One region of the Agromyces sp. GXS1127 genome, then DNA from elsewhere that is predicted to be linked to it. Evidence: predicted binding sites of a transcription regulator. Region 1 holds the regulator's gene; the other holds the start of a gene.
What was found. The regulator HrcA, encoded in region 1, represses chaperone genes, less so after heat shock. The targets are predictions, from matches to a motif close to TTNGCACTCGNNNNNNNCGAGTGCNAA.
Positions count from the first base shown of each region.

Region 2: a site for HrcA is predicted at 1,711-1,737, ahead of groL (chaperonin GroEL). Genes of this name have one in related genera too.

Region 1 is NZ_JBOCIG010000004.1:338,749-344,104, reverse strand. It holds gene hemW (radical SAM family heme chaperone HemW) at 1-387, shown strand, start outside; gene ACQ393_RS09610 (DUF4870 domain-containing protein) at 407-871, opposite strand; gene ACQ393_RS09605 (DUF4870 domain-containing protein) at 985-1,398, opposite strand; gene hrcA (heat-inducible transcriptional repressor HrcA) at 1,603-2,622, shown strand; gene dnaJ (molecular chaperone DnaJ) at 2,681-3,784, shown strand; gene ACQ393_RS09590 (16S rRNA (uracil(1498)-N(3))-methyltransferase) at 3,804-4,538, shown strand; gene ACQ393_RS09585 (histidine triad nucleotide-binding protein) at 4,563-4,919, shown strand; gene ACQ393_RS09580 (PhoH family protein) at 4,996-5,356, shown strand, end outside.
Region 2 is NZ_JBOCIG010000008.1:137,706-143,061, reverse strand. It holds gene groL (chaperonin GroEL) at 49-1,668, opposite strand; gene ACQ393_RS15185 (cold-shock protein) at 1,852-2,055, opposite strand; gene ACQ393_RS15180 (LytR C-terminal domain-containing protein) at 2,266-2,808, opposite strand; gene ACQ393_RS15175 (DUF3263 domain-containing protein) at 2,833-3,102, opposite strand; gene msrB (peptide-methionine (R)-S-oxide reductase MsrB) at 3,312-3,713, shown strand; gene ACQ393_RS15165 (nitroreductase family protein) at 3,716-4,267, shown strand; gene ACQ393_RS15160 (DMT family transporter) at 4,251-5,240, opposite strand; tRNA gene ACQ393_RS15155 (tRNA-Thr) at 5,354-5,356, opposite strand, start outside.

The DNA of each region.
Region 1 (5,356 bases):
CACAACCTCGGCTACTGGCGGGGCGACGACTGGTGGGGCATCGGCCCGGGTGCGCACAGCCATGTCGGCGGCGTCCGCTGGTGGAACGCCAAGCATCCGGCGGCGTACGCGGAGCGCCTCGCGTCCGGGATCTCGCCGGCGGTCGGGCGGGAGACCCTCGACCATGCGACCCGCGAGACCGAGCGCGTGCTCCTCGCGACGCGCATCCGGGAGGGCATGGAGGTCTCGAGCCTGCACGCCGGCGGTCGGCAGGCGGTCGCCGGTCTCATCGCCGACGGGCTCGTGGACGCACGAACCGCCCTCGCCGGGAAGCTCACGCTGACCCGACGAGGGCGGTTGCTGGCGGACGCCGTGGTGCGGCGCCTGCTCGAGACGGTGATCGAGTAGCGCGGAGCGCGTACCGAGATCAGCTGACGAACTTGATGGCCACGGGGTACACGTAGTACTCCCCGTTGTTCGCCTTGATCGCGGCGATGATGCCGAACACGATCGCCGCGATCCAGGCGGCGATCAGGATGAAGATGCCGATGATCACGAACGTGAGGATCGAGCCGACGACGTACGCGATGAGCAGCGTGATCTGGAAGTTCAGCGCGGTCGCGGTGTGCTCGCGGATGAACGGGCCCTTGTCCTTCAGGATCAGGTAGCCGATCAGCGCGGGCAGGAACCCGAACAGGATGCCGCCGATGTGGATGAGCGTCGCCCACAGCTTCTCGTCGGCGGGGCTCAGCGACTGGCTCTGCTGGTACGCGTCGCCCGGGGGCGGCGGCGTCGGCCCGCCCGGAGGCGGCGGCGTCGGCCCGCCCGGCGGGGGCGGCGGCGGACCGCCGGCGGGCGGCGTGGGCGGGGTGGGAGGTGGTGCGTCGGACATGATGCGTGCTCCTCTGTGATCGCGCCCGGAACGGGGGACGTCCACTCATGCTGGCACACGACGACGCGCCGGTCGAGGGAGGCTCGACCGGCGCGTCGGAAGGCTCGTCGCGGCTACTTGATGAGGCGCAGCGCGAAGGGGTAGCGGTAGTGGTTGCCGTCCTTGGCCTGGAGGAACGCGACGATCGAGAAGACGACGCCGAGGATCCAGGGGATGTAGGTCAGGAAGGCCACGAACGCGCCGAACCCGAAGGTCACCACGGTGATGATCGTGGTCAGCACCCAGAGGGCGATCGTGGCGAGCACGAGCGTGATCTGGAAGTTCAGCGCCTCCTTGCCCTCGGTGTTCGTGAACGAGCCGCGGTCCTTGAACACGAGCCAGATGATGAGCGACGGCAGGATGCCGAGGATGCCGCCGAGGTGCGCGAACGATCCCCACTGCACGTCCTGCTCGTGCGAGAGCGGAGCGGCGGAAGCCGGCTGCGGGGCGGCGTTCGGATCACGCGGCGGGAGGTTGGAGTCGGTCATGTCGGGAGCCTTTCGATACGGGGAGGCGCACTCGCCGCGGCCGTGGGCGGCCGTGCGGGGTGCGGGACGATGCACACGCTATCGGCGCGGCGGACCGGGCGGCAACGGTGGTGACCCTGATTTCCGCGATATGATTAGCAGTCACGTGGGCGGAGTGCCAAGCACGCGTCGTCCGGGTCCGATCGGTCGAGGGAAGCGAGGGTCATGGTCTCCGAACGCAGTCTCGCGGTCCTCCGCGCGATCGTGCAGGACTACGTCGAGTCGCGCGAGCCGGTCGGTTCGAAGACGATCGTCGAGCGCCATCACTTCGGGGTCTCGGCCGCGACCATCCGCAACGACATGGCCCTCCTCGAGGAGGAGGAGCTGATCGCAGCCCCGCACACGTCCTCGGGCCGGATCCCGACCGACAAGGGCTACCGGGTGTTCGTCGACCGGCTGGCCGACATCCGCCCGCTCTCGGCCACCCAGCGGCACGCGATCGAGACCTTCCTCGGCGAGTCCAACGACCTCGACGAGCTGCTCGGCCGCACGGTCCGCCTCGTCTCGCAGCTGACCCGCCAGCTCGCCGTCGTGCAGTACCCGAGCTTCGCCCGGGCGCGCGTGCGCCACGTCGAGCTCGTCTCGCTCGCGCCGACGCGCGTGCTCTGCATCCTGATCTCCGACAGCGGGCAGGTCGAGCAGCGTCTCGCCGAGCTCGACCAACCGGTCGACGAGGGCACGCTCGCGCGCCTCCGCGACCGGCTGAACGAGGTCGCCGCCGGCCTCACGATGGCGGATGCCGCTGCGGCGCTGTCCGCCGAGACCGAGCACGCCGACCGCGCCCACGCCGAGGTGCTGCACACGCTCGCGGCGACGCTCGCCGACCAGGCGAACATCACGCGCGCCGACCGGCTCGTCGTCGCTGGCGCCGCGAACCTGGTCCGCACCGAACAGGACTTCGCAGGGAACATCCTCGGCGTCATGGAGGCGATCGAGGAGCAGGTCGTCATCCTCCGCCTCTTCGGCGAGATGGCCGCCGACGACGGCATCGCCGTGCGCATCGGCCGCGAGAACGCCGCCTACGGGCTCGGCGACACCTCCGTGGTGTCCACGTCGTTCGCCGTTCCCGGCCGCGACGTGTCGCGGCTCGGCATCGTCGGCCCCACCCGCATGGACTACTCCCAGAGCATGGCCGCCGTCCGCGCGGTCGCCCGCTACCTCTCCCGCACGCTCGGCGAGAGCTGAACCGCACGGCGCCGCCACGCGGCATCCGTCACCGGCAATCGAAAGGAACCCGCCTCACGTGGCCGACCACTACGAGGTCCTCGGCGTCGCTCGCGACGCCTCCCCGGACGAGATCAAGAAGGCGTACCGCCGGCTCGCTCGCGAGCTCCATCCCGACGTGAACCCGGGCGCCGAGGCGTCCGAGCGGTTCAAGGAGGTCACGCACGCGTACGACGTGCTCTCCGACCCGAAGCAGCGCCAGCAGTACGACCTGGGCGGCCAGGCCGGCTTCGGCGGCGCCGGCGGCGGGTTCGGCGGATTCGGCGACATCTTCGAGACGTTCTTCGGCGCCGGCCAGACCAGCCGCGGCCCGCGGTCCCGTCGCGAGCGCGGCCAGGACGCGCTGATCCGCCTCGAGGTCGGGCTCGACGACGTGATCTTCGGCACCCACCGCGACATCGAGGTCGACACGGCCGTCGTGTGCGAGACCTGCCACGGGTCGTGCTGCCGGCCGGGCACCTCGCCCGTGACGTGCGACATCTGCGGCGGTTCCGGCCACATCCAGCGCGCCGTGCGCTCGCTGCTCGGCAACGTGATGACGTCGAGCCCCTGCGGGTCGTGCCGCGGCCACGGCACGATCATCGCCACGCCGTGCGTGACGTGCCAGGGCCAGGGGCGCGTGCGCGCCCGCCGCACGGTCCCGGTCGACGTGCCGGCCGGCGTCGACACCGGCGTGCGCCTCCAGATGCCGGGCTCCGGCGAAGCCGGCCCCGCGGGAGGGCCGAACGGCGACCTCTACCTCGAGATCAAGGTCGGGAACCACGAGGTCTTCAGCCGCAACGGCGACGACCTGCTCTGCACCCTGGAGGTGCAGATGACGGATGCCGTGCTCGGCACGTCCGCGAAGGTCGCCGCGCTCGACGGCGACGTCGACCTCGAGCTCAAGCCCGGGGTGCAGTCGGGCGAGATCCTGACGGTGAAGGATCGCGGCATCACGCACCTGCGGGGCAGCGGTCGCGGCGACCTCAAGGTCGCCGTGCACGTCGTGACGCCGACGAAGCTCAGCCACAAGGAGCGCGAACTCGTCGAGCAGCTGGCGAAGCACCGCAAGGCGCAGCCGCCGCAGCTCGGCCACTTCCAGCAGGGTCTGTTCGCCCGCCTGCGCGACCGGTTCCTGGGCTGAGCGTCGAGCGGATGCCGCGATGAGCCACCTCTACCTCGACGAATCGCTCGACCTCGCGGCGGTCGCGCCCGGCGATACCGTCGGGCTCGACGGCGACGAGGCGCGGCACGCGGTGACGGTCTCGCGGCTCCGCGTGGGCGAGTCGGTGTCCATCGGCGACGGCCGGGGTCGCGTCGTGCACGGGCCGGTCACGGTCGCCGAGGCGCGCCGGCTCGAGATCGAGGTCGAGGCCGTCGACGACGAGCCGGAGGCGTCGCCCGGGATCACGCTCGTGCAGGCGCTCGCGAAGGGCGACCGCGACGAGCTCGCGATCCAGGCCGCGACCGAGCTCGGCGCGGACCGCATCGTGCCGTGGTCCGCGACCCGATCGGTGTCCCGGTGGGAGGGGCCGAAGGCCGAGAAGGGCCGCGCACGGTGGGCGACCATCGTGCGCGAGGCCGTGAAGCAGTCGCTCCGGGCGCGCATCCCCGCGGTCGAGCCGGTCGCGTCGACGCGCGAGCTCCCGGCGCGACTCGAGGGCGAGCGGATGCTGCTGCTCGTGCCCGGCGCGGAGACGCCGCTGTCCGACATCCGCTCCGACGGTCGCGACCTCGCGCTCGTCGTCGGGCCCGAGGGCGGCATGGATCCGGCCGAGATCGAGCGGCTGCGGGCTGCGGGCGCCGAGCCCGTGCGGCTCGGCGACTCCGTGCTCCGCACCTCGACCGCCGGCCCAGCCGCGATCGCGGTCCTCTCGGTCGCGCTCGGGCGGTGGTGAGCCATCCGTCGCTACGATGGAGGGATGAGCGGAACGGCTGAGCCCACGGTCTTCGAGCGCATCGCGGCCGGCGAGATCCCGGCGAAGATGGTCGCCGAGACCGATCGCGTCATCGCGTTCCACGACATCGCGCCGCAGGCGCCGGTCCACGTGATCGTGACGCCTCGCATCGGACGGCATCGCGACGTCGTCGAGCTCGCCGCCGACGACCCCGAGCTGCTCGCCGAACTCGTCTCGGTGGCCAAGGGCATCGCCGACGAGCTCGCCGACGGGCAGTTCCGGCTCGTCTTCAACACCGGCCCCGACGCGGGCCAGACCGTGTTCCACGTGCACGCCCACGTCCTCGGGGGCGGCCTCAGGGAGGGATCGCTTGGCGGCTGACGACGCGGGAGACCTCCCGCCGACCGGATCCGAGACCCGCTCCGACGAGGAGCGACTGCAGATCGACGGCATCGCCATGGTGCGGCTCCTCGGGCCGCAGGACCGCCTCCTCACGACGATCGAACGGGAGTACCCCGGCGTCGACGTGCACGTGCGCGGCAACGAGATCGCCATCCGCGGAGAGGCCGAGGAGCGGCTCCGCGTCCGCCGCCTCGTCGAGGAGCTCCTCGAGCTCGTCCGCGGCGGCGGCGACCCGACACCCATCGAAGTGAGGAGCTCGGCCCGCATGCTCGACGCCGATCCGAATGCCCGACCGTCCGAACAGCTCGGCCAGGTCATCGTCTCCAGCCGGGGCAAGTCCATCCGGCCGAAGACCGAGGGCCAGCGCGCCTACGTCGATGCCATCGACGAGCACACCATCGTGTTCGGCATCGGGC
Region 2 (5,356 bases), on a different contig from region 1:
CGCGCGTGGTGCGGCGGATGCCGCCATGCGGAACGGATCCGCGAGGACTCAGAAGTCCATGCCGCCCGTCGGGTCGGCCGGAGCGGCGGCGACCTTCTCCGGCTTGTCGGCGACGACGGCCTCGGTGGTGAGGAAGAGGCCGGCGATCGACGCGGCGTTCTGCAGCGCCGAGCGGGTGACCTTCGCGGGGTCGATGATGCCCTGCGCGAGCAGGTCGCCGTACTCGCCGGTCGCGGCGTTCAGGCCGTGGCCCGCGGGGAGCTCCGAGACCTTGTTCGCGACGACGCCCGGCTCGAGGCCGGCGTTGAGGGCGATCTGCTTGAGCGGCGCCTCGATGGCGACCTTCACGATGTTCGCGCCGGTCGACTCGTCGCCCGAGAGCTCGAGCTTGCCGAACGCGGCCTTGCCGGCCTGGATGAGGGCGACGCCACCACCGGCGACGATGCCCTCCTCGACGGCGGCCTTCGCGTTGCGGACGGCGTCCTCGATGCGGTGCTTGCGCTCCTTGAGCTCGACCTCGGTGGCCGCGCCCGCCTTGATGACGGCGACGCCGCCGGCGAGCTTGGCGAGGCGCTCCTGGAGCTTCTCGCGGTCGTAGTCCGAGTCGGTGTTCTCGATCTCCGAACGGATCTGGGCGACACGGCCCGCGATCTGGTCGGGGTCGCCCGCGCCCTCGACGATGGTCGTCTCGTCCTTGGTGATGACGACCTTGCGCGCCTGGCCGAGCAGGTCGAGCGTCGCGTTCTCGAGCTTGAGGCCGACCTCCTCGGAGATGACCTGGCCCCCGGTGAGGATCGCGATGTCCTGGAGCTGGGCCTTGCGGCGGTCGCCGAAGCCAGGTGCCTTGACGGCGACCGACTTGAAGATGCCGCGGATCTTGTTCACGACGAGCGTGGCCAGGGCCTCGCCGTCGACGTCCTCGGCGATGATCAGGAGCTGCTTGCCCGACTGGATCACCTTGTCGACGATCGGGAGCAGGTCCTTGATGTTCGAGATCTTCTGGTTGGCGATGAGGATGTACGGGTCCTCGAAGACCGCCTCCTGGCGCTCCGGGTCGGTGACGAAGTACGCCGACAGGTAGCCCTTGTCGAAGCGCATGCCCTCGGTCAGCTCGAGCTCGGTGCCGAAGGTGTTCGACTCCTCGACGGTGACGACGCCCTCCTTGCCGACCTTGTCGATCGCCTCGGCGATGATCTCGCCGATCTGCGGGTCTGCGGCCGAGATGGACGCGGTCGCGGCGATCTCGTCCTTGGTCTCGACCTCCTTGGCGGCGGCGAGGAGCTCCTCCGAGACGGCCGAGACGGCCTTCTCGATGCCGCGCTTCAGCGAGATGGGGTCGGCGCCGGCGGCCACGTTGCGGAGGCCCTCGCGCACGAGCGCCTGGGCGAGCACGACCGAGGTCGTGGTGCCGTCGCCGGCGACGTCGTCGGTCTTCTTCGCGACCTCCTTGACGAGCTCCGCACCGATCTTCTCGTACGGGTCGTCGAGCTCGATCTCCTTGGCGATCGACACGCCGTCGTTCGTGATCGTGGGGGCGCCCCACTTCTTCTCGAGCACGACGTTGCGGCCGCGCGGGCCGAGGGTCACCTTGACCGCGTCGGCGAGCGTGTTGAGGCCACGCTCGAGGCCGCGGCGGGCCTCCTCATCGAAAGCAATGATCTTTGCCATGTGTGTCTCTCGTCCCTTCCCGGACGTCTAAGAACCTTGGGGTTAGCACTCGTATCGAGTGAGTGCTAAATCGATTCTGGCACTCGCCTGCGTCGAGTGCAAGCGAGCGGGGGACGGAGCGCCGTGCCCGGACATGCGGAAGCGCCGCCGGGGGGATCCGGCGGCGCTTCCGAGGAACCGGACTCAGGCGGGACGGACCGCCTCGGCCTGGGGACCCTTCGAGCCCGAGCCGACCTCGAAGGTCACCTGCTGGCCCTCTTCGAGGACCTTGTAGCCGGCCATGTCGATCGCGGAGTAGTGGACGAAGACGTCCTGCCCTCCGCCGTCGACGGTGATGAATCCGTATCCCTTTTCAGCGTTGAACCACTTCACGGTTCCGTTCGCCATGCGTTGCTCCCATGTTGCCGTGTATCGAAGTCAGCACGTGCCGTCGGCTGTACCGGGCCGTCGTCGTGCCGACGTCGACGACGGGGACCGGCGCCGGGTGCTCACACGGGTGTTCGAGCGGCCGGTTCTAGATACTCACGGCGCGGCGGCCGGGCACAAGGCTTCCGGCGACGCGAATGGTCGCAGAATGGCAACGATTCGGTCACCGGGTCACCCGGCGACGGCCTCCGCGTAATCCGACCCGAGCACGACGACCAGCTGCATGCCCTCCTCGCCGAACTCCTCCGAGAGGCGCACCTCGGCCTCGGGCAGCTGCTGCGCGACGCCCCTGGCGGCGCCCTCGAGGTCGGCCGTGGCGTAGTAGACGACGGTCTGCTCGATGTCCGACGTGTCGGCGTTCGTCGTGATGCCGACGGGGACGCCGGCGGCCGTCAACGCCTCGCCCGCGCGCGCCGCGAGCCCCGACGTCGCGGTGCCGTTGAGGACGGCCACGCTGACGTCCGGCGCGAGCGTCGGCTCGGCCGTCGGCGCCGCCGACGCGGACCCGGCCGGCGGCTCGGCGTCGTCGAAGTCGAGGCGCTGGTTGTACGCGGACACCGCGGCGATCCCGATGCCGGCCAGGACGACCGTGGCGAGCGCGGCCCAGGCGAACGTGACCCACCGCCGTCCGCGACGCGCGGGCGCGCGGTGCGCGCCGACCCGGTCCATGCCGTGCGGGATCGAGTCGAAGCGGTCGCGGGGGAACTTCTGCACCTGGGGTCCAGTCGGTCGGGGCGCTCAGGCGAGCGGCCGGGCGGTCGGGATGGTTCGGCGCGCACGCGACTGCGCGCGGGCGTCGCGCTGCCGCTGGAGACGCCCGACGAGCATCGGGTCGAACCGCAGTGCGGCCGGCGAGTCGACGAGAGCGCCGAGGAGGCGATAGTACCGGGCCGCGGAGAGCCCCAGCTCGTCGCGGATCGCGTCGGCCTTCCGCGCGGGGTCGCGCCACGGCCGTGACTCGAAGGCGAGGATGGCGCGCTGCGCCTCGTCGAGCCCGTCTCCGTCCATCGACGCCCGCCTCCCGTCACGTCCACCGTCGTGCACATCCTAGGGAGCGGATGCCACGAGCCCGCCGCACGCGTCGGCGCGGCCCGAACGCGACGTCCCCCGTCCACCGTGCGCCGCGGCGCGGCCGGGAACACCGTCGCATCGGGACACGTTGCACCCGACGCGCCGCGAAGCTGCGACGATGGAAGACGGCCGACCCGAGGAGACCCATGACGTACCAGGTGAACAAGTCCGACGACGAGTGGCGCGCACAGCTCGACGACGAGCAGTACGCGGTGCTCCGCGAAGCCGCGACCGAGCGCCCGTGGACGGGCGAGCTCCTCGACGAGGAGCGCGCCGGGGTCTACGCGTGCGCCGCGTGCGGCAGCGAGCTGTTCAAGTCGGGCACGAAGTTCGACTCCGGCTGCGGCTGGCCGAGCTTCTACGAGTCGGTCCGTCCCGAGGCCGTCGAGCTGCTCGAGGACACCTCGCTCGGCATGGTGCGCACCGAGGTGCGCTGCGCGAACTGCGGCTCGCACCTCGGCCACGTCTTCCCCGACGGCTTCGGCACGCCCACGGGCGACCGCTACTGCATGAACTCGATCGCGCTCGACTTCACGCCCGAGTCCTGACCGTGCGATCCGTCAGAGAGGCCGTCCTCGCGCGCCGCTCCTGGCCGAGCGTGACGGATGCCGCACCGACGGACGCCGAGCTCGCGGGCCTCCTCGAGGCGGCATCGACCGTTCCCGACCACGCCGCCCTGGGACCGTGGCGCGTGATCGCGCTGCGCGGCGAGGCACGTCGGCGCCTCGGCGCGGCGCTCGCCGAGGCATCCGGCTTCGAGGGTGACGCCGCCGACAAGCTCGCGGCCAAGCCGCTCCGCGCTCCCCTGCTGCTCGCCCTCGTGGCCGCGGTGCGGCCGCACCCGAAGGTGCCCGCCTGGGAGCAGGAGGCGTCGGCGGCGGGCGTCGGTCACCTGCTCGCGCTGCTGCTCGACGACGCCGGCTGGGGCGTCATGTGGCGCACCGGCCCGTTCACGCGGCATCCGGCCGTCGCGCGCATGCACGGGCTCGCCGAGGGCGAGCACCTGCTGGGCTGGCTCTACGTCGGCGGGCGCGGGGCGGCCGACCGTCCGCAGCGGCGGAGCGACCCCCGGATCGCGGACCGGTTCAGCGCCCTGACGTGAGCGGGCCCTCGGCCGCCGTCTCCGCCGTCGGAGCATCGGCCGCGAGATGCCGTGCCGGACGCCACCGGATGCTCGCGAGCGCGACCGCCACCAGGGCGAGGACCGTGCCGCCGACCGTCGCGAACCCGACCGGCCGGCCGGCGGTCGGCAGGAGCAGGTCGAGCGCGAGCGCCGCGGCGAGCTGCCCGGCCACGAGCCCGAGGGCGAGCACGAGCACGCCGACGCGCCGGACGAGCACGGCCTGTGCGGCGATGAAGACGCAGCCGACCGCACCGCCCGCGTAGAGCCACGGCTCGGCGGGGAACGCGGTCGGCCAGCCGACGGATGCCGCGTGCGCCAGCATCACGACGACGAGCACCGCGGTGCCGACGAGGAAGTTGGTCAGCGTCGCCGCGAGCGCACTCGCCGACGCCGTGCGGACGCGGCCGTTCATGGCCTGCTGCCACGACGCGCCGACGCCGGCCGAGAACGGCAGCAGCATGAGCAGGAGCGGCACGGATTCGGCGACCTGTGCCGAGACGGCCCAACCGATGGCGGCGAGCGCGAGCGCCGCACCGGCGATGCGCGTCGGGCTGAGCGGGCGACGTCCGCCCGGACCGAGCCCGATCGCGTCGAAGACGACGCCGCCGAGCGTCTGCCCCGCGACGATGGCGACCGTGAAGAGTGCGACGCCCAGCACGCCGGCGGCGAGCCCCTGCGTCGCCACGAACCACGCACCGGCGACGCCGCCGAGCAGCATCCACCACGCCAGCCGCCGCGCGCGGACGGCGTCGCGCAGCCGTGCGACCCCGCGGCGGCCCTCGGGCCAGGCGGCGGCGATGATCGCCAGGATCACGAGGCCGGAGCCGAACGAGATCGCCGCGGCGACCGAGAAGTCGTCGAGCGCACGGGACAGTTCGCCGTTGATGCGGGACTGCAGCGCGACGAGGGCCCCCGTGACGACGGTGAGCGCGATCGCGACCCACATCGGCATGCGGGACGATTCGGCGTGGGCGTGGTGATGCGGATGCGCGACCGGATCGGTCGACGCCGCTGACGAGTGCGACACCGCGATCGGGTCGGGACCGCCGGAGGATCTCGACATCGAGC